DNA from 2 places in the Pseudoflavonifractor intestinihominis genome. Region 2 is predicted to be linked to the other one. Evidence: riboswitches for the same ligand, from Rfam matches in the RefSeq annotation. Region 2 holds a riboswitch; the other holds the start of a gene.
What was found. Region 2 has a riboswitch for cyclic di-GMP ahead of WMO64_RS00585 (VWA domain-containing protein). Riboswitches for the same ligand answer to the same signal wherever they lie in the genome.
Positions count from the first base shown of each region.

Region 1: linked by a shared signal. The riboswitch ahead of WMO64_RS13175 (right-handed parallel beta-helix repeat-containing protein) and the one ahead of WMO64_RS00585 (VWA domain-containing protein) in region 2 are both predicted to bind cyclic di-GMP.

Region 1 is NZ_JBBMFK010000024.1:37,665-47,215, reverse strand. Features, by position in the region: gene mnmG (tRNA uridine-5-carboxymethylaminomethyl(34) synthesis enzyme MnmG) at 9-1,874, shown strand; gene WMO64_RS13185 (hypothetical protein) at 2,089-2,562, shown strand; gene mnmA (tRNA 2-thiouridine(34) synthase MnmA) at 2,590-3,642, shown strand; cyclic di-GMP riboswitch class I at 3,959-4,047, shown strand; gene WMO64_RS13175 (right-handed parallel beta-helix repeat-containing protein) at 4,098-6,551, shown strand; gene WMO64_RS13170 (MerR family transcriptional regulator) at 6,641-7,471, opposite strand; gene WMO64_RS13165 (MATE family efflux transporter) at 7,604-8,935, shown strand; gene WMO64_RS13160 (radical SAM/SPASM domain-containing protein) at 8,984-9,551, opposite strand, start outside.
Region 2 is NZ_JBBMFK010000001.1:115,229-124,779, forward strand. Features, by position in the region: gene WMO64_RS00575 (InlB B-repeat-containing protein) at 1-1,829, shown strand, start outside; gene WMO64_RS00580 (hypothetical protein) at 2,094-2,294, shown strand; cyclic di-GMP riboswitch class I at 2,388-2,478, shown strand; gene WMO64_RS00585 (VWA domain-containing protein) at 2,508-6,296, shown strand; gene WMO64_RS00590 (hypothetical protein) at 6,335-8,131, shown strand; gene WMO64_RS00595 (hypothetical protein) at 8,350-8,988, shown strand; gene WMO64_RS00600 (DUF1294 domain-containing protein) at 8,985-9,284, shown strand; gene WMO64_RS00605 (cation diffusion facilitator family transporter) at 9,421-9,551, shown strand, end outside.

The DNA of each region.
Region 1 (9,551 bases), on a different contig from region 2:
AACTGACCATGGAATATTTTGCGGGAACCTTTGATATTGCGGTCATCGGCGCGGGCCACGCGGGCATTGAGGCGGCGCTGGCCGCCGCCCGGCTGGGCCTGCGGACGGTGTGCTTCACCGTGAACCTGGACGCGGTGGGCAACATGCCCTGCAATCCGGCCATCGGCGGCACGGGCAAGGGCCACCTGGTGCGGGAGATCGACGCCCTGGGGGGCGAGATGGGCCGGGCCGCCGACGCCGCCTGCATCCAGTACCGCATCCTGAACCGGGGCAAGGGCCCTGCGGTGTGGTCCCTGCGGGCCCAGGCCGACCGGCGGGAATACCAGAAGGTGATGAAGCACACCCTGGAGAGGCAGGAAAACCTGTGGGTCAAGCAGGCCGAGGTGGTGGCCATCCGCACGGAGAACGGCGCCGTGTCCGCGGTGGTCACCGCCACCGGGGCGGTGTATGCCGTGCAGGCCGCGGTGGTGTGTACCGGCACCTTCCTGGGGGGCCGCACCATCGTGGGCGACGTGGTGCGGGACTCGGGCCCCGACGGTCTGGCCGCCGCCCTGCCCCTGACCGAGTGCCTCAAATCCCTGGGGCTGTCCATCCGCCGCTTCAAGACGGGCACGCCCCCCCGGGTCCACCGGCGGAGCGTGGACTTCTCCAAGATGGAGCTCCAGCCCGGCGACCCGGACGCCCAGCCCTTCTCCTTTGAGACGGCCGCGCCCCCGGCCAACAGGGCCGTGTGCTACCTGACCTACACCAACGCCGCCACCCACGCCGTCATTCGGGCCAACCTGGACCGCTCCCCCCTCTACGACGGCACCATCGAGGGGATTGGCCCCCGGTACTGCCCCTCCATTGAGACCAAGATCGTCCGCTTTCCCGACAAGGAGCGGCACCAGCTCTTCATCGAGCCCATGGGCCTGGACACGGAGGAGCTGTATATCCAGGGTCTGAGTTCCTCCCTGCCCGAGGAGGTACAGGTGGAGATGCTCCACACCATCCCCGGCCTGGAGCGGGCCGAGATGACCCGTGCGGCCTACGCCATCGAGTACGACTGCGTGGACCCCACGGAGCTGCTGCCCACCCTGGAGTGCAAAAAAATCCCCGGCCTGTACGGCGCGGGCCAGTTCAACGGCTCCTCCGGCTATGAGGAGGCCGCCGCCCAGGGCCTGGTGGCGGGCATCAACGCCGCTTTGAAGCTGCTGGGCCGTCCCCCCATGGTCATCGGCCGGGACCAGGGGTACATCGGCGTGCTCATCGACGACCTGGTGACCAAGGGCACCAACGAGCCCTACCGGATGATGACCTCCCGCACCGAGTACCGGCTGCTGTGCCGCCAGGACAACGCCGACCGCCGTCTCACCGGCCTGGGCCGCCAGGTGGGGCTGGTGAGCGAGGAGCGGTACCGCGCCATGCTGGACAAGTACGCCGCCGTGGACCGGGAGTGTGCCCGGCTGGAGCACACCGGCGTGTCCCCCTCCCCCGCCCTGGACGCCCTGCTCTCGGGCAAGGGGGAGCCCCCCGCCCCCAACGGGGCCCGGCTGGCCGACCTGCTCCGCCGTCCCCGCATGACCTACGGCGACCTCTCTCCCCTGGACCCCGGGCGGCCGGAGCTGCCCGCCGCCGTCACCGAGGCGGTGGAGATCGACCTGAAGTACCGGGGCTATATCGAGCGGCAGCAGCGGCAGGTGGAGGAGATGCGCCGGCTGGAGAGCCGCCCCCTGCCCCCGGATTTGGACTACCAATCCCTCCAGGGCCTGCGGCTGGAGGCCAGACAGAAGCTGTCGGAAATCCGTCCCCTGAACCTGGGCCAGGCCAGCCGGATTTCCGGCGTGAGTCCTGCTGACATCGCGGCGCTGATGATCGCACTGGAGCGGGGCTGACGCCATTTCCCTCATCCGCCCCCTGCGGGGGCACCTTCCCCCCAGGGGGAAGGCTTTGGGCGCGATACGGATGAGGGGAACCGCCCCGCTGCCGTTTTCCGGGGAAAGGTGGGTCGGGCTTAAAAAATCGTCACGATTTCTTCACAGGCTGTCCACATTTTCCGGGTAGACTGTGGAGAAAAGGAGGCGAATAGCCGTGATGAATGAGGATAGGATGGAAAAAGAAGTACGCCGGGGCGTGCGGTTCAACAAGATCGCCCTGGCAGCGCTGGCGCTGCTGGCGGCGGTGGGGGCGTGGGCGCTGCTGAGCTGGTTTGGCCGCCCCCTGGACGACAGCATCACCCCCGACGGCCTGGCCCAGCACCTGAGCGGCGGCGCTCTGGGCAAGACCGGCGGAGTGTACTACACCCTGGAGGACGGCAGCGGTCTGGTGGACGTCCTGGACCTGCCCGGCTGGACCATCACCCAGGAGGAGGCGGAGGGAGAGCCGCTGGTGGTGTTCCGCCTGTGGGAGAACTGCGAGCTGGCCCTGTACGAGGGCGGTCTGGCCTATGCCTGGAACGGCTACGCCCCGTCGGACACCACCGGGGCGGCCTGGTACACCGTCCCCGAGGGGACAGCCCAGGCGGCGGCCTCCCTGCTCAAGGCGGACGGACAGCTGGAGGCGGACCCCGGCGTCCGGTTCTGACTTATTTTTAAATAAAGGAGCAAGCACGTGACAACAAAGCCAAAGGTAGTGCTGGGCCTGTCGGGCGGAGTGGACTCCGCCGTGGCGGCAGAGCTGCTGAGCCGGGACTATGAGGTCCACGGCCTGTATCTGGACATCGGCCTGGGGGGCACGGGAAAGGCGGACGCCGCCGCCGTGGCCGACCGACTGGGCATCCCCTTCCACACCGCGGACATCCGGGACGCGCTGGAGCGCCAGGTGTGCGGCCCCTTTGCGGCGGACTATCTGGCGGGGCGCACCCCCCTGCCCTGCGCCCGGTGCAATCCCACGGTGAAGTTCCCCGCCCTGCTGGCCCTGGCGGAGGAGATCGGCGCGGACAAGGTGGCCACCGGGCACTACGCCCGCACCGCCCTGGCCCCCGACGGCAGGGTGTTGCTGCGCAAGGGCCTGAGGGCCAACGACCAGTCCTATATGCTCTCCCGGCTGCCCCAGGATATATTACAGAAGGTAATTTTCCCCCTGGGTGATTACGAAAAGACCCAGGTGCGGGCCATGGCGGGGGCGGCGGAGCTGCCGGTGGCCAACAAGCCGGACTCCATGGAGATCTGCTTCATCCCCGACGGGGACTACGCCGCCTGGCTGGAGCGCCGGGGCGCGGTGCCGCCGCCCGGGGACTTTGTGGACAGGGACGGCAAGGTGCTGGGCCGCCACGGAGGCATCCACCGGTACACCCTGGGCCAGGGCCGTGGGCTGGGGGTGTCCGGCCCCCACAAGTACTATGTGACCGAGATCGACCCGGCCTGCGGCAAGGTGGTGCTGTCCGACGGCGCCGACCTGATGGCCGGGCGGGTATACTGCGCCGACATGAACTGGCTGGCCGTGGACGGCCTGCCGGAGCCGCTGGAGGTGACGGTGCGCCTGCGCCACTCCAAGACCGAGCTGGCGGCCGTGGCCCGTGCCGACGGGGAAAGCGTGGTGCTGGAGATGCAAACCCCCGCCCGGGCCCCCACGCCGGGCCAGCTGGCGGTGCTCTACCTGGGGGACGTGGTGGCGGCCAGCGGCTGGATCACCGGCGCGGACCGGACCGTCCCCGGCCCATAGAGACAGAAGGAACAATGGCTCTCCCCGCTGGCGGGGAGAGCCATTGTTTTTTTACGAAAAAAAGAGATGACAGAAAAATGTTTTTCTATGGAAAACAAAAGCGCGGAAATGAATGAAAATGAGTGTTTTATAGAAAATCAGGGGGGAATACGCACATATAGGGAGGATGAAGCGGGAACAGAAGATCCCATTCCTTCACAATAGAAATATAAATAAAAAACATTTTTTGAAATGTGACCGAAATGTAACCGTTGCATGATACAGTATTGCCGTAGACGGGGGCGGACCTGACTCGGGATGGTCTCCCCTTCTGAAGAAGCGACAAAGGCAAACCGGCCGAAAGGCCGGGACGCAAAGCCAGGAGGCTAAAGCGGCAGCTGCCGCCATGCCGGTCCGGCCGCCGCAGATTTCATAGACCTTTCTCCCGCAGCGGAGAAAGAAAGGAGAAATGAAATATGCTGGCAAAGACGAAGAAGATCTTAGCAATGGTCCTCACCCTGTGCATGGTGGTGGGGATGCTGGGCACCGCCGCCATCGCGGCGGAGGAGCCGGAGAGCACCGGCAGCCCGGAGGTGCTGAGCGGCACCGACCCCACCCCCGGCGAGAACCCTGACGACACCCAGCCCACCGACGGCCAGGCCGCCCTCCAGGCCCAGGTGGACGCCGCCGAGGCCGGCGGCACGGTCACCCTGGAGGGGGACGTGGAGCTGGCCGGGGCCGTAAACATCAGCAAGAGCCTGGTGCTGGACCTGAACGGCCACAGCCTGAAGGGCGCCGGCGCGGACCAGCTGCTGGTCATCACCAGCCCTGACGGCGCCGCGGTGGACGTGACCGTAAAGAACGGCACACTGGACGGCGGCCAGAGCGCCGGCCGGGGCAACGCGGCATTTTACGGCGGCGCCATCTACTGCACCGCCGGCAAGGCCAGCACCCTGACCCTGGTGGACTGCGCCTTTGAGAACAACGTGGCGGGCACGGGCAGCGCCCTGTGGACCGACAGCTCCCTGTACATGGAGGGCTGCACCCTGGAGAACAATGTGGGCACCGCCGGCACCAACTACGGCTCCGCCGTGGCGGTGAAGGGCCCCACCACCAGCGAGGGCGCCGACGCGCCCAAGGTCCCCTCGGTCACTGTCACCGGCTGCACCTTTGAGAGCAACGGCCGGGACGACGCCAACACCCTGGGCGGCGCGCTGTACATGCTGGGCGTGGATACCGTCGCGGTGAGCGACAGCTCCTTCACCGGCAACCAGGGCGGCACCGGCGGCGCCGTGTACTGCAGCAACAGCAATTCCGTGTCCTTTACCGGCGTGACCTTTACCGGCAACAGCAGCGTCAGCGGCTCGGGCGGCGGCGGCGCGTACGCGGACAACGTCAAAGCTCTGCGCTTTGACGGCTGCACCTTCACCGGCAACACCGCCAGCGGTATGGGCGGCGGCCTCTGCTCCGGCGCCCAGAACAGCCTGACCGTCACCAACTGCACCTTTACTGACAACAGCTGCACCGCGGGCAACGGCGGCGCCATCTCCCACCAGAGCGGCCCCGCTGTCATCTCCGACAGCACCTTCACCGGCAACACCGCCGCGGTCATGGGCGGCGCCATCCTGGTGGCCGACACCTTCACCATGGACACCAGCCTGAAGCTGGAGAAGTGCACCATCGCCGACAGCACCGGCGGCTATGGCGGCGCGCTGGCCATCCAGGGCATCAAGGGCAGCTACAACGTGCCCGCCACTGTGGACAGCGAGACTACCATCACCAACAGCACCGCCACCGTGTACGGCGGCGCCATCTACGCGGCCTACATGGACCTGGACCTGGGCGCCGCCATCACCGGCAGCACCAGCCCCAGCTACGGCGGCGCGGTGTACGCCTACCTGGGCGACCTGGACGTGACCGGCTCCATCACCGGCGGCGCCGGCGCCAACTACGGCGGCGGCATCTACGCCAACCAGGTCAACGTGACCGTCACCGGTACCGTCACCGGCAACGCCGTGGCCCTGCACAGCACCGGCGTCAACGGCTACGGCGGCGGCATCGCCAGCCTGTACGGCACCCTGACCCTGGGCGAGGGGGCGGCCGTGTACAACAACACCGCCGCCGGCGCGGGCGACGACATCTACAGCATGGGCATGGAGGGCTACCCCAACGTGCTCAACCTGGTACCCGCCGGCCAGATGTCCGGCGACCTGACCCTGACCGGCGGCGACAAGATCACCGGCTGGTATGTGGACGGCCTGAAGGGCGCCGATGCCACCAGCCGCTGGAGCGTGGACGGCTACTACGACGAGTACACCCCTGTGGCGGACGAGGTCACCTATCTGGCCCTGAAGGCCGCCCACGGCGAGCCCTACGTCCCGTCCTACATGTACTACCACGTCACCGTCAACTATCTGGACAAGGACACCGGCCGGACCATCGCCTCCAGCTACACCTCTCCCAGCCACATTGAGGGCAGCGCCTATGACGTGAGCGCCTATGACGCCATCGCCATCGACGGCTACACCTACGACAGCACCAGCGGCGACGCCCTGACCGGCGTGCTCAACAGCAACAAGACCGTGAACGTGTACTACGTGGCCGACAAGGAGACGGACATCGATGATGAGGACACCCCCACCACCGACCTGCCCGAAACCACCGATCCCACCGACCCCGGCCAGGGCGGCCAGACCGAGATCCCGGATGAGGATACCCCCACCACCGATCTGCCCGAAACCACCGACCCCGGCCAGGGCGGCCAGACCGAGATCCCCGACGGCGACATCCCCACCGGCAACCTGCCCCAGACCGGTACCACCAGCAGCGCCCCTGTGTTCCGGGCCATCAGCGGTGTGTTCCTGTGCCTGGCGGTGGTGTTCGGCGGCGTGACCGTGGTCCTGTTCCGCAAGGAGCGCCACCAGGGCTGAGCCTTCGGCCTGAACCCCGCGAGAGGAAATTCCAGCACCAGAGCATAATGGAGCCCCGCCCCTGATTTCAGAGGCGGGGCTCCTTTGTTCTACAGACCATGCTCCGGCGGGGCGGTGAGGATGGACATCTGGAGCACGTAGTTGTCGTACCCGTCCACGGACAGCTCGTCCAGCAGGGCGTCCTCGTAGAAGGGGCCGGTGAGGGGCAGGCCCTGGTCTTGTGCCCAGGAGAGCATACGGCGGTAGGTGCGCCAGGCGGTGTCGTACCCGCCGGTGTGGCAGGCCACCAGGTACTGCCCGGCGGGCCGCACGGTGACGGGCACCCCGCCGGGGCGGCGGTCCATCTGGGTGTAAAAGGCGCAGTACCCGTCGGGGCTGGGCTGCACCGCCTTCTCCGGGTCCATGATGGCCCCCACCGGGTAGGGGCTGACGATGTGTCTGGCCTCCCGGAACTGCATGTGGGCCACAAAGGCCAGGCTGACGCTCTCCCCCGGCCTGCGGGGGGTGGTGATGAGCAGGGCCTGGGGCCGCTCCTCCACCCGCACCCCCTCCCGGTCCGCCGCCATGGCCGCCCGGGTCAGGGCCGCCTTCCGGCGGATCAGGTCCCGCATCTGCCGGAGCCGGCGGATCTTGTCCTCCAGCTCCCCCGCCTCCCCCTCCAGCAGGGCCACCAGTTCCTCCGGGCTGCGCCGGTCCAGGTAGGCCTTGATCTGGGACAGGGGCATGTCCAGCTCCTTGAGGGTGGAGATGACGTAGAACACATCCATCTGGGGAAAGGTGTAGTACCGGTAGCCGTTCTCCCCCTTGACCGCCGGGGAAAAGATGCCCAGCTGGTCGTAGTGGAACAGGGTGTGCTTGGTGGTGCCGCACAGGCGGGCAAAGTCGCCGGTGGTGAGATAGCCCTGGGGGACTGCGCACATGTCCCGCCGCCTCCTCTCTGACAGAAACAGCCGCCCGGAGCGGGCGGGAATTTGGCTCTTGACTATCGGGTTACCCGATACCCTATAATATCTGACGCATCAAGATTCTGTCAAGAAAGGCCGGTGCCTCCCATGGAAAACCGTCTGGACAGGGACTATGATTTTCTCTCCCTGCTCCGCTTCTCGCTGCCCAGCGTGGTGATGATGATCTTCACCTCCCTCTACACCATTGTGGACGGCATGTTTGTCTCCCGCTTTGTGGGGGAGGACGCCCTGGCGGCTCTGAACATCGTCTTTCCCGTCATGTGCCTGATCATGGCGGCGGGGATCATGCTGGCCACCGGGGGCAGCGCCATTGTGGCCCGTCGGATGGGCTCCGGGGAGGAGCAGTCCGCCCTGGAGGGCTTTTCCCTGCTCATCCTGGTGAGCGCGGCGGCGGGCGGGGCGTTTTCGGTGCTGGGCCTGGCGGCGGCGGAGCCCATCTGCCGCCTGCTGGGGGGCGAGGGGGACCTGATGGTCCACTGCGTGCCCTACCTGCGGATCATCATGCTCTTCGGGCCCATGAGCATGCTCCAGCTCATGTTCCAGAGCTTTTTCGTCACCGCCGGACGGCCCGGGCTGGGTCTGGGCCTGACGGTGGCCGCCGGCGTGGCCAACATGGTGCTGGACTATGCGTTCATCGTGCCGGGGGGCATGGGGGTGGCGGGGGCCGCCCTGGCCACGGTCACCGGCTACTGTATCCCGGCGGTGGCGGGGCTGGTGTTTTTTGCCCGGCAGCGGCAGGGGCTCCGCTTCGCCCGGCCCCGGTGGGACGGCCGCATGCTGGCCAATGCCTGCTTCAACGGCTCCTCCGAGATGGTGTCCAACCTGTCCAGCGCGGTGGTCACCCTGCTGTTCAACCTGACCATGCTGGAGCTGCTGGGCCCCCCCGGCGTGTCCGCCATCACCATCGTGCTCTACGCCCAGTTCCTCCTCACCGCCCTGTACATCGGCTTCTCCATCGGCGTGGCGCCGGTGTTCAGCTTCAACTACGGCGCCGACAACCGCCCCCGGCTCCGGGCCCTGTTCCGTTCCTGCCTGGTCTTTGTGGGAGTGACGTCGGCGGCGCTGTTCTTTGCCTCCCTGTTCATGGCCGACGGCGTGGTGGCCGTCTTCTCCACCAGGGGCTCGGAGGTGTACGGCCTGGCGGTCCACGGCTTCCGGCTCTTTGCCCCCATGATCCTCTTCGCCGGGGTGAATATCTTCGCCTCCGCCCTGTTCACCGCTCTCTCCAACGGCCCGGTGTCCGCCCTGCTGTCCTTTCTGCGGACCTTCGGCTTCCTGACGGCGGGGCTGCTGCTGCTCCCCCGTCTGCTGGAGGTGGACGGCGTGTGGCTGGCCGTGCCGGCGGCCGAGCTGCTGTCCTTTGGGGTGAGCCTGTGGTGCTTCCGCTGGGGCGGAAAGCGGTACGGCTACGCCGGATAGACGAAAAAATCCCCGCCGCGGTACGCGGCGGGGATTTTGGTATGTAGGTTACTGGCCGATGGTCTCTCTGGGATCCCGGAGATTCTCGCGGGACACCCGCTCCTCCTCGGAGACGTAGCGGTCCGGGTGCTTGCTGGCCTGGCTGTCGTCCCAGATCTTCTTGGCGGCAGGGGCCCAGCAGGCGGCGTAGCTGTCGCACTTGGCGCACAGGTGCTCGGCGGACTCGGGGGACTGGGGGTCGGTGGAGTGGGCGCCGGTCCGGGCCACCATGTCGCGCAGCTTGTTGGGGTTCTCCAGCATGGGGCAGGGCTGGAGCATGTTCTCGTTGAAGGGCTGGCCGTCGTGATAGGCCATGAACAGGGGCCCGCGGAGGGCGTCCAGCAGGGACTTCTCCCGGATGTTGGTGTCGGAGTAGTGGATGAACACGCAGGGGTCCACATCGCCGTTGGCGTTGATGTGGAGGTAGCGGCGGCCGCCGGCGATGCAGCCGCCCACGAACTCGGCGTCGTTCTGGAAGTCCATGGCGAACAGGGGCTTGCGGCTGCGGTAGTCACGGACACGGCGGTACATCTCGGTGCGCTGCTCGGGGGTGGGCAGCAGCTCGGGCACGGCGTCG
Region 2 (9,551 bases):
AGCTCCTGGACAAGGTCCAGCTCTACCACGTGACCTATGACGCCAACGGCGGCACCGGCACTGTGACCGACGAGGCGGGCTACATGGCCGGCCAGACCTTCACCCCCAAGAGCGGCGACGGCCTGACCCGGGACGGCTATGACTTCCTGGGCTGGTCCACCGACAAGAACGCCTCCGCCCCGGACAGCACCTTCGCCATCCCCTCCCAGGGCGGCGACGTGACTCTCTACGCGGTGTGGAAGGAGTCCAAGCCCACCTCCCAGACCTATGTGCTCCAGTACTACTACAAGGTGAACAACACCTACGTGAGCTTTGCCTCCGAGCTGTATGAGAGCGGCGAGACCGCCGTCATCATCAGCGGTGCGCCCACCATGCCCGGCTACACCCTGGTGGGGTGGAACACCAACCCCGACGGCACCGGCATCACCTACAAGGCCGGCGACAAGCTGGTGATGACCGCCAACGAGAGCCTGTACGCCGTGTGGGAGGAGGAGAAGCCCGTCCCCCAGACCTACGTGCTCCAGTACTACTACAAGGACAACAACACCTACGTGAGCTTTGCCTCCGAGCTGTATGAGAGCGGCGAGACCGCCGTTGTCATCAGCGGGGAGCCCTCCCTGCCCGGCTATACCTTTGCCGGCTGGAATACCAACCCCGACGGCAGCGGCGACTCCTACAAGGCCGGCGACAAGATCGTCATGACCGCCAACATGAGCCTGTACGCCCAGTGGACTCAGAACGGCGGCACCGATCCCCAGCCCGCTACCTATACCGTGAACTACATCTGTGTGGGCGACGTGCCCCAGGGATATGCCGCCCCCGCCAGCGCGTCCTACACCGCGGGCACCCAGGTGACCGTGGCCGCCGCACCCACCGCTGAGGGCTACACCTTCTCCGGCTGGAGCTGCGACCTGGTGACCATCTCCGGCGGCAAGTTCACCATGCCCGACTACGACGTGTACCTGGTGGGCACCTGGACCAAGGACGGCGGCACCGATCCCCAGCCCACTACTTACACCGTGACCTTCAAGACTGAGGCGGGCGGCACCATCAACGGGGGCACCACCAATGTGAGCGGCACCTACACCGAGGGCGCGGCGTTCCCCGCCGTCCCCACCACCGCGGCCAACAGCGGCTACACCTTCGACGGCTGGTATGACGAGAGCGGCAGCAAGGTGACCGAGTGGCCCGCCACCGTCACCGCCAGCGCTGTCTACACCGCCAAGTGGACCGCCGACGGCGGCTCCGTCACGCCTCCTCCCACCCCCGGCTATATGTACTACCATGTCACCGTCAACTACCTGGACCGGGCCGACGGCAGCAAGATTGCCCAGAGCTACACCAGCCCCAGCCACATCGAGGGCAGCGCATATGACGTGAGCGAGCAGGACGCCATCGCCATCGACGGCTACACCTACGACGGCACCGAGGGCGACAGCCTGACCGGCGTGCTCAACAGCAACAAGACCGTGAATGTGTACTACGTGGCCGACGGCACCGACATCCCCGACGACGACACGCCCACCACTGACCTGCCCGACGTACCCGGCGGCGACGGCGGCCAGACCGACATCCCCGACGACAACACCCCCACCACCGATCTGCCCGGCACCGGCGACACGGGCAATACCGGCACCGGCGACACCGGCACCGGCAGCGAGACCAACATCCCCGACGGCGAGACACCCACCGGCAACCTGCCTCAGACCGGTACCCAGGCGCAGGTCTCCGCGGCCCGCGTGGCCCTGGGCGCCATGGCCCTGTCCGCCGCTCTGGCGGCGGCCGGACTGGCGCTGATCCTGTTCCGCAAGAGCCGGAGAAACGCCTGAGCGGAGAGGCCATAGCTTCCGTAATATAGGATAACGGCGCCAGGCGGCGGTCCCGATGGACCGCCGCCTGGTTTTTCACAGGTAAAGAAAAACCGCCGATCCTGACAGAGCGCCGGGTTTACAGAAAACAGAAGAGGAAAAACGGTATAAAAAACGGTGATGCCGGGAGAGAAAAAAATCAGATGTGACCGAAATGTAACCACGGCCATGTATAATAATCCGTGTAAGTGCAGGAGAGAGGCAGTGCAAAGGAGCGTGCATGCGATGAAGACAAACGGCGGTGAGACATTTTTGGTTCAGATCCGCAATACACAGAACGCGACCTGGCAGGGAACTGTTGCGTGGACAGACGGGCGCAAACAGGAGACCTTTCGCAGTGCGCTGGAACTGATACGACTGATGGACAGCGTCCTCAGTGCCGGAGATAACCAAGAAGAAAGCGGGGAGGAAAACAGAAGAAAATAACGCTCACACCCAGCAGAAGAGGAAAGAAGCGCAGATCCATGCGGGGACAATCCCGCTCCCATTTCCCGCAGGGGATGGGAAGAGCTCTATGGAACCGACAAATGGCAAACCGGCTGAAAAACCGGGACGCAAAGTCAGGAGGCTAAAGCGGAGTCCCCTCCGCCACGCCCGTCCGACCGCCGCACTTCTATTCTCAATGAGAGGAGAATGAAAATGTTGGCAAAGAAAACGAAGAGAATCCTGGCATCCCTGCTCACCGCAGCCATGGTAGTGGGCCTGCTGCCCATGAGCGTACTGGCCGCGGGGGGAGAACTCCTGAGTCCAGAGAGCAAGTATTACGCCACGGACGGCACCCCTACCAGCCAATCCAACGCCAAGGTGGTCCTCAGCAAGAACGCTGAGCGCACCGCCGCCGACGAGTGGCAGGTCACCCTGTCGGCCAAAGTGAACGACATCCAGATCGAACAGCAGCCCCTTGAGGTCACCTTTGTCCTGGACGTATCCGGCTCCATGGCATGGTGCGCCGAGGAGCACACCCACGACAGCAGCTGCATCGGCTGCGGCCTGGAGGAGCACACACATGGCAGGGACTGCTACAACTGGTGGGGGCAGCTGATTTGCAACAAGGAAGAGCACACCCACAACAGCAGCTGCTACACCTGCGGCAAGGAAGAGCATGTCCATATTTCCACCGGCTGGAACGCCAATGTCTCCGGCGGCGAGCCCTGCAGCCTGGTGAAGAGCGGCAAGGCCCAGTCCCGGCTTGAAATCGCCGTCTCCGCCATCAAGAACATGGTGGACACCCTGAGAGCGCAGCTGGGCGGCAAACTGACAGCTAACTTTGTGATCTTCTCTTCCGATGGATACGGAAATGGCGTCAGAAAGAATAGTAGCGCCAAGGTGATCTCGGAGAGCCAGCTGGACAGCCTGACAGCTGTGGGCGGTACCGACCTGTCCGCCGGCGTGACGCTGGGCGTTGACCAGTTTAAGAGCAGCTCCGCCCGCCAGGTGCTGGTGGTCGTGGCCGACGGTGACTCCGACGACGGCTATCCCAACCGGACCGCCACCAACTTCAAGAATGACGGCGGCATTATCTACACCGTGGGCTTCACCTTCTCCAGCAGCAGCTTCAACAATCTGGCCACGGATGCGGACCACGCCCTGCTGGCCAGCGACGATACCGAGCTGGGCGAGGCCATGGAGGACATCTCCACCGACATCACCGCCATGATCTGGGACCCCATGGGGGACAACTTCTCCGTGGTGAAGGGCAGCGCCCAGGCGTCGGGCATTACCGACGGCGTCCTGAACGAGTACAGCGACCTGATCACCTGGTATCCCGGCGAAACTCAGCTGGACCGGAACAATGACATCGTCACCCTGACCTACACCGTCAAGCTGAAGGACAGCGCCAAGACCGCCGGCGTACATACCGGTGTGCCCCTCAACGGCGACGCGGAGCTTCAGTACAAGGTCAGCAACAGCGAGAACGGCCCCATCAACGCCGACTTCCCCCTGCCCAAGGCCAGCTATGAGGTGGGCACCATGACCGTGGAGTACCGGGACGTGGAGACCGGCGCGCCCATCAGCGTGCTGCCCGCCGACCGGACCATCACCACCATCACCGACTACGGCGAGCCTGTCTTTGACGTGAACCTGCCCGCCGAGAGCGTCCCCCAGGGCACCAACCAGACCTGGTTCTATGTGAGCAGCGCGCTGGACGGCGACCGGGAGTACAGCGACACGGAGGCCAATATTGCCGCCACCACCGGAGAGCACACCCTGGTGCGGTACTACAAGCTCCAGAACTCCTACACCGTGACCTACCAGTACACCGGCGATGTGCCGCAGGGCGCGCCCACCGCGCCTGACAGCCAGACCTATCCCGAGGGCACCGTGCTTGACGTGGAGGCCGCCCCCGTCCTGCCCGGCTATGAGTTCTCCGGCTGGACCACCGATGACGCCGCCGTCTCCGATGGCAAGTTCACCGTCAACAGTGACGTGACCTTCACCGGCTCCTGGAAGGCCCTGCCCTACTACACCGTGGTGGCCAATTTCTACACCAACACCGACAACGAGGGTTACAATCAGGACAACACTGAGTCTGTTACTCTCAAGTCCCTGACCTATGGCGACTACCAGGACTATGTGGCCTCTGAAAAGCAGACCTGGGAGGGCAACGGCCAGACCTACACCCTGAACGCCGAGGCCACCGACACCCAGACCGACGGTCTGAGCACCGTCATCACCCTGCGGTACGAGCGCAGCGTGACCAGCTCCGCGGAGTATGAGGTGGTACATGAGTACTACGTCCGCACCGACGGCGTAATTGCCGATACGCCTGAGGACACGCTCACCGACGGCCCCATCGCGGGCAAGCACGACCAGGTCATCGACGCGGACACCATCACCGCCAAGCCTGTCAACGGCGTGTATACCTACACCGAGACGAGCCGCTCCGGCGACATCACGCTGGACAAGAACAGCAAGCAGACCATCACCATCACCTACGTCCGGGACCGCTACACCGTCACCACCTGGATCGACGAAAACGGTACCATCACCCCCGACACCGCCGTCTATGACGCCGGCGAGGACGTGAAGGTGGACTGGAAGGCCAACCTGGGTTATGAGGTGGCCAGCGTCAAGGTGGACGGTGAGAGCTCTTCTGCCGACGGCACCATCTCCTTCAACGGCCTGGATGCCGCCCACAGCGTGGAGGTCACCACCAGTCCCATCGACTACCAGCTCCATGTGAAGTACGTGTTTACCGATGACAGCACCCACGAGGACGAGGGCTTTGTGGACTACACCGAGGAGCACATCTACCACATCGGCGATTCCTATGAAGTCACCGCGCCTGCCGGCCCTGCCGGGTATACGTACAGCCCCGAACTCTCCGCCTACACCAGCGGCACCTTCGGCGCCAGGGATGTGACCGTCTATCTGACCTACACCCCCAACGACAAGTCCACCGCCATCGTCCTGTTCCAGGACCGGAACGGCAATGACCTCCAGACCGCCATCAGCGACTCCGGCCTGGTGGGCCAGTCCTACGATGTGAGCGCTGCCGAGGATTACACGGAGATCACCACCTATGGCGGCGTGCGCTATCAGTTCGTGGGCGACGACATCGCCACCACCGGCGCCGCCTATTCCGGAACCCTGCCCGAGGGCGGCGTGACCATCATCCGTACCTATGAGCCCCTGCCCACCTACACTGTGACCTATGATCCCGGCAAGTGCGGCACCTTTAAGCATCAGATCACCTCCGGCCTCTACGCCGGCGACCCCACCCCCGCCTTTAACGGAACCCCCACCGGCGCGGACAACTGGGTGTTCGACGGCTGGTCCCCTGAGGTGACCGCCACCGTCACCGGCGACGTGACCTATGTGGCCCAGTGGAAGGAGATGCCTAAGCTCACCGTGGTGTATGAGCTGTACACCTCCCACAACGGCGGAGCGTACGAGCTAACCGACACCGTTACCATCAAGGACGCCGAGTATGTGGCCCTGGGCGTACAGAGCCACACGGCCCCTGCCGCCTACGGGGACGGCTATGCTCTGGTGGGCGAGGCCACCCAGTCCACCGCCGCGCTGAGCTACAATGAGAGCGCCACCCTCACCTTCCGCTATGAGCGGCAGACCTTCGGCTCCGTGGACTACACGGTCAGATACGTCTACCGCACCCTCACCGGCGACGCCGAGAATGTGACTGTGGACGGCTATCTGGATGTGCCCGCCACCGGCACCCACAGCAGCGTGGTCTACGCCGCCGATGTGGAGGCAAAGCCCAACTACAACGGCAAGCTCTACGTGTTCAACGCCGCTGCCAGCGACAAGTCCATCACCCTGGACGGCAGCGTGGGACAGACCATCACCCTGTATTATGACCGGTATGAGTACGTCGTCACCGTCAACGGCGATGAGGGCGTGGCCTCCACCACCGCGGCCAGGGCACCTATGAGAAGGGCAGCGACGTCACCGTCAGCTGGACCCTGAACCCCGGCTATGAGCTGGTCTCCGTCACCGTCAACAGCGTGGACCATGCCCTCAGCCAGGTGGATCTGACCAACCTGAGCGCGGACGCCACCGTCTCCCTGACCACCAAGAAGGTGCTCTACAACGTGACCTACTACGTGGACGGCACGCAGTACGGCGAGGTGGAGAACTACTACTACGGCGACGCCGTCACCATGCGGCCCGCCCCCAGCGCCCCCAGCGGCATGACCTTCAGCGGCTGGGACAAGACCCTCACCACCATGCCCGCCGAGAACGTGGACATCCACGGCACCTTCTCCTACATCGACTACACCGTGGTCTACAAGCCCGGCGACCACGGCACCTTTGACGAGCAGAGCTACTCCGACCTCCACTACGGCGATGATACCCCCGCCTTCCGGGGCGAGACCACCGGCGAGGATACCTGGGAGTTTGCCGGCTGGCAGCCCGAGGTGGCGGAGACCGTCACCGGCGGCGCCACCTACACCGCCCAGTGGGAGCGCTCCGACTACACCGTGGTGGTCAATCACGTGAGCCAGGCCACCGGCGAGACCATGGAGACCAGCACCAACCAGTACGACGTGGACGCTGAGAGCGCCGCCGCTCCCCTGAGCGCGGACAAGATCCCTCAGGACTTCAAGCTGGTGGGCTGGACGGTCAATACCGAGGCCGCCGACAGCGTGACCTTCGACCAGGCCGGCAACGCCGCCATCAACAGCGACAGGGTGCAGACCATCACCATCACCTACACCTACGGTCCCAAGGCCGCCGCCTATGTGAACATCAACTACCTGCTCACCGACGGCACCAAGGACGAGAGCGGCGCGTACAACGTGATCGCGCCTCTGGACATGGAGATCAAGGCCTACAAGGAGAACGACGCCTACGACGTGACCGCGGATGTGGCCGCCTTTGACGACGCCCACCAGATGTACACCCGCATCGACGCCGACAGCCTGACCGGCACCATCTCCGGCACCCAGACCGTTATCATCAACGTGTACTACACCGCCGATGAGTACGAGTTCACCGTCAAGTACTTCAATGACTACACCAACCAGGAGATCGAGCCCGCCGAGGGCCTGACCGTCACCGGCAAGGCGCCCTACGGCACCACCCTCACCCAGGAGCTGGTCTCCCAGTATCTGGGCTACACCGAGGGTGAGGACTGGGTCAACGCCATGCGTCCCGCCGACTATGAGGACGGCGTGGTGACCTACATCACCATCAGCGACGACACCGCCAAGAACGTGGTGGAGGTCCACTACGACTACGAAGTGCCCTACAACCCCGGCTACATGTACTATCACGTCACCGTCAACTACCTGGACCGGGCCGACGGCAGCAAGATCGCCCAGAGCTACACCAGCCCCAGCCACATCGAGGGCAGCGCGTATGACGTGAGCGAGCAGAACGCCATCGCCATCGACGGCTACACCTACGACGGCACCGAGGGCGACAGCCTGACCGGTGTGCTCAACAGCAATAAGACCGTGAACGTGTACTACGTGGCCGACAGCACCGACATCCCCGACGATGACACGCCCACCGGCGACCTGCCCGACGTGCCCGGTGGGGACGACGGCGGCCAGACCGACATTCCCGACGACGACACGCCCACCGGCGACCTGCCCGACGTGCCCGGCGGGGACGACGGCTCCGGCGAGACCAACATCCCCGACGGCGAGACGCCCACCGGCAACCTGCCCCAGACCGGCAGCGTGGCCGGCCAGGTGGAGAACCGCTGGACCCTGGGCGTGCTGGCCCTGATGGCCTCCATGGCCGCGGCCGGCCTGTCCATCGCCATCTCCCGCAAGAAGGAAGAGGAGAAGTAAGCCCTCCCCCCATCCTTATAAATGAACCCCGCAGGCGGGGCCTCCAATCGTGGAGGCCCCGCCTGCGCATATCAGGGGCATGCCTTGAGATGGAGGCCCCGCCTGAAATTTTTTCAAAAGGGCCGGGGGCTGGTTCCTATTTGGCCCGGAATACGCTATAATGATAGGAAACAAACGGCCCGAGCGCAGGCCGGATCAGGAACAGAGGTTGACATGATTTGAAACACATACTCTCCCTGTCCCACCCCCAGGCCATGGACATCCGCCGTCAGGACGGCGTCCGCTCCCACGGCGCAGACCAGGACTGGTACAGCCTGCCCTGGCGGCAGCGGGCGGGATGCGGTCCCACCACCGCGTCGGTGCAGATGGCCTATCTGGCCGCACAGCGGCCGTCTCTGGCGGCGCTGTGCCCGCTGGAAGGGAGGGAGCAGGGGACCTTTGTGGGCTATATGGACCAGGTATGGGAGTACGTCACCCCCGGAGACCACGGGCTCAACCGGGTGGAGATGTACACCGGCGGAGTGGCCCGGTTCTGTGCGGCCAGGGGCGTGGAGCTGCTCCCCCGGGCGCTGGAGGTGCCCGCCGGTGAAGGCCGGCCCGGCTTTGACCGCTGTGTGGCCTTTATCCGGGCGGGATTGGCGGCCGACTGCCCCGTGGCCTTCCTCAATCTGGACAACGGGGCGGTGGCGGCCCTGGACAAGTGGCACTGGGTGCTCCTCTCCGCTCTGGAGGAGGGGGACCGGGGGACCCTGGTCACCGTTGTGGACAGCGGGAAGACCTTTCCCATCGACCTGAAGCTGTGGTATGACACCGCCCGGGACCTGGGCGGCTTCGTGTGGCTGGAGGAAGTGCATTGAGAGAATTTCTGCTGCGGTTCTGGCCCTGGATCGGGGGCTGGGCCGGTATCATGAGCCTGCTGGACTTCTGCCTGATGGGCTTTGACAAGCGCCGGGCCCGGCGGGACGGCTGGCGGGTGCGGGAGCGCACCTTTTTTATCGTGGCGCTGCTGGGCGGCGCCCTGGGGGGCGTGATCGGCATGTTCTTCTTCCGCCACAAGACCAGACACTGGTACTTCCGGTACGGTCTGCCCGCCATCCTGATCCTCCAGCTGGTGCTGGTGGCCTGGGGGCTGCTGTCCGGCGGCGCCTCTTGACGGGCCCGGCCAGGCGTGGGATAATATGCCAGGCCAGCCCGGTGAGACGGGCTGTTTTGCTGTGCAGACGCCCGCAAAAGAGGCACGGCCTCTGCGGGCGTAAAATTTGAAGTGCTTGGTTCCGAGGTGCGGGATTATGATCGATCTGTTGGTAAAGACCTTTATTAAGGACTGCGGCAACGTGCAGGACCCCCAGGTGCGGCAGCGGTACGGCACCCTGTCCGGCGCTGTGGGTATTTTTCTCAACCTGCTGCTGTCGGCAGGCAA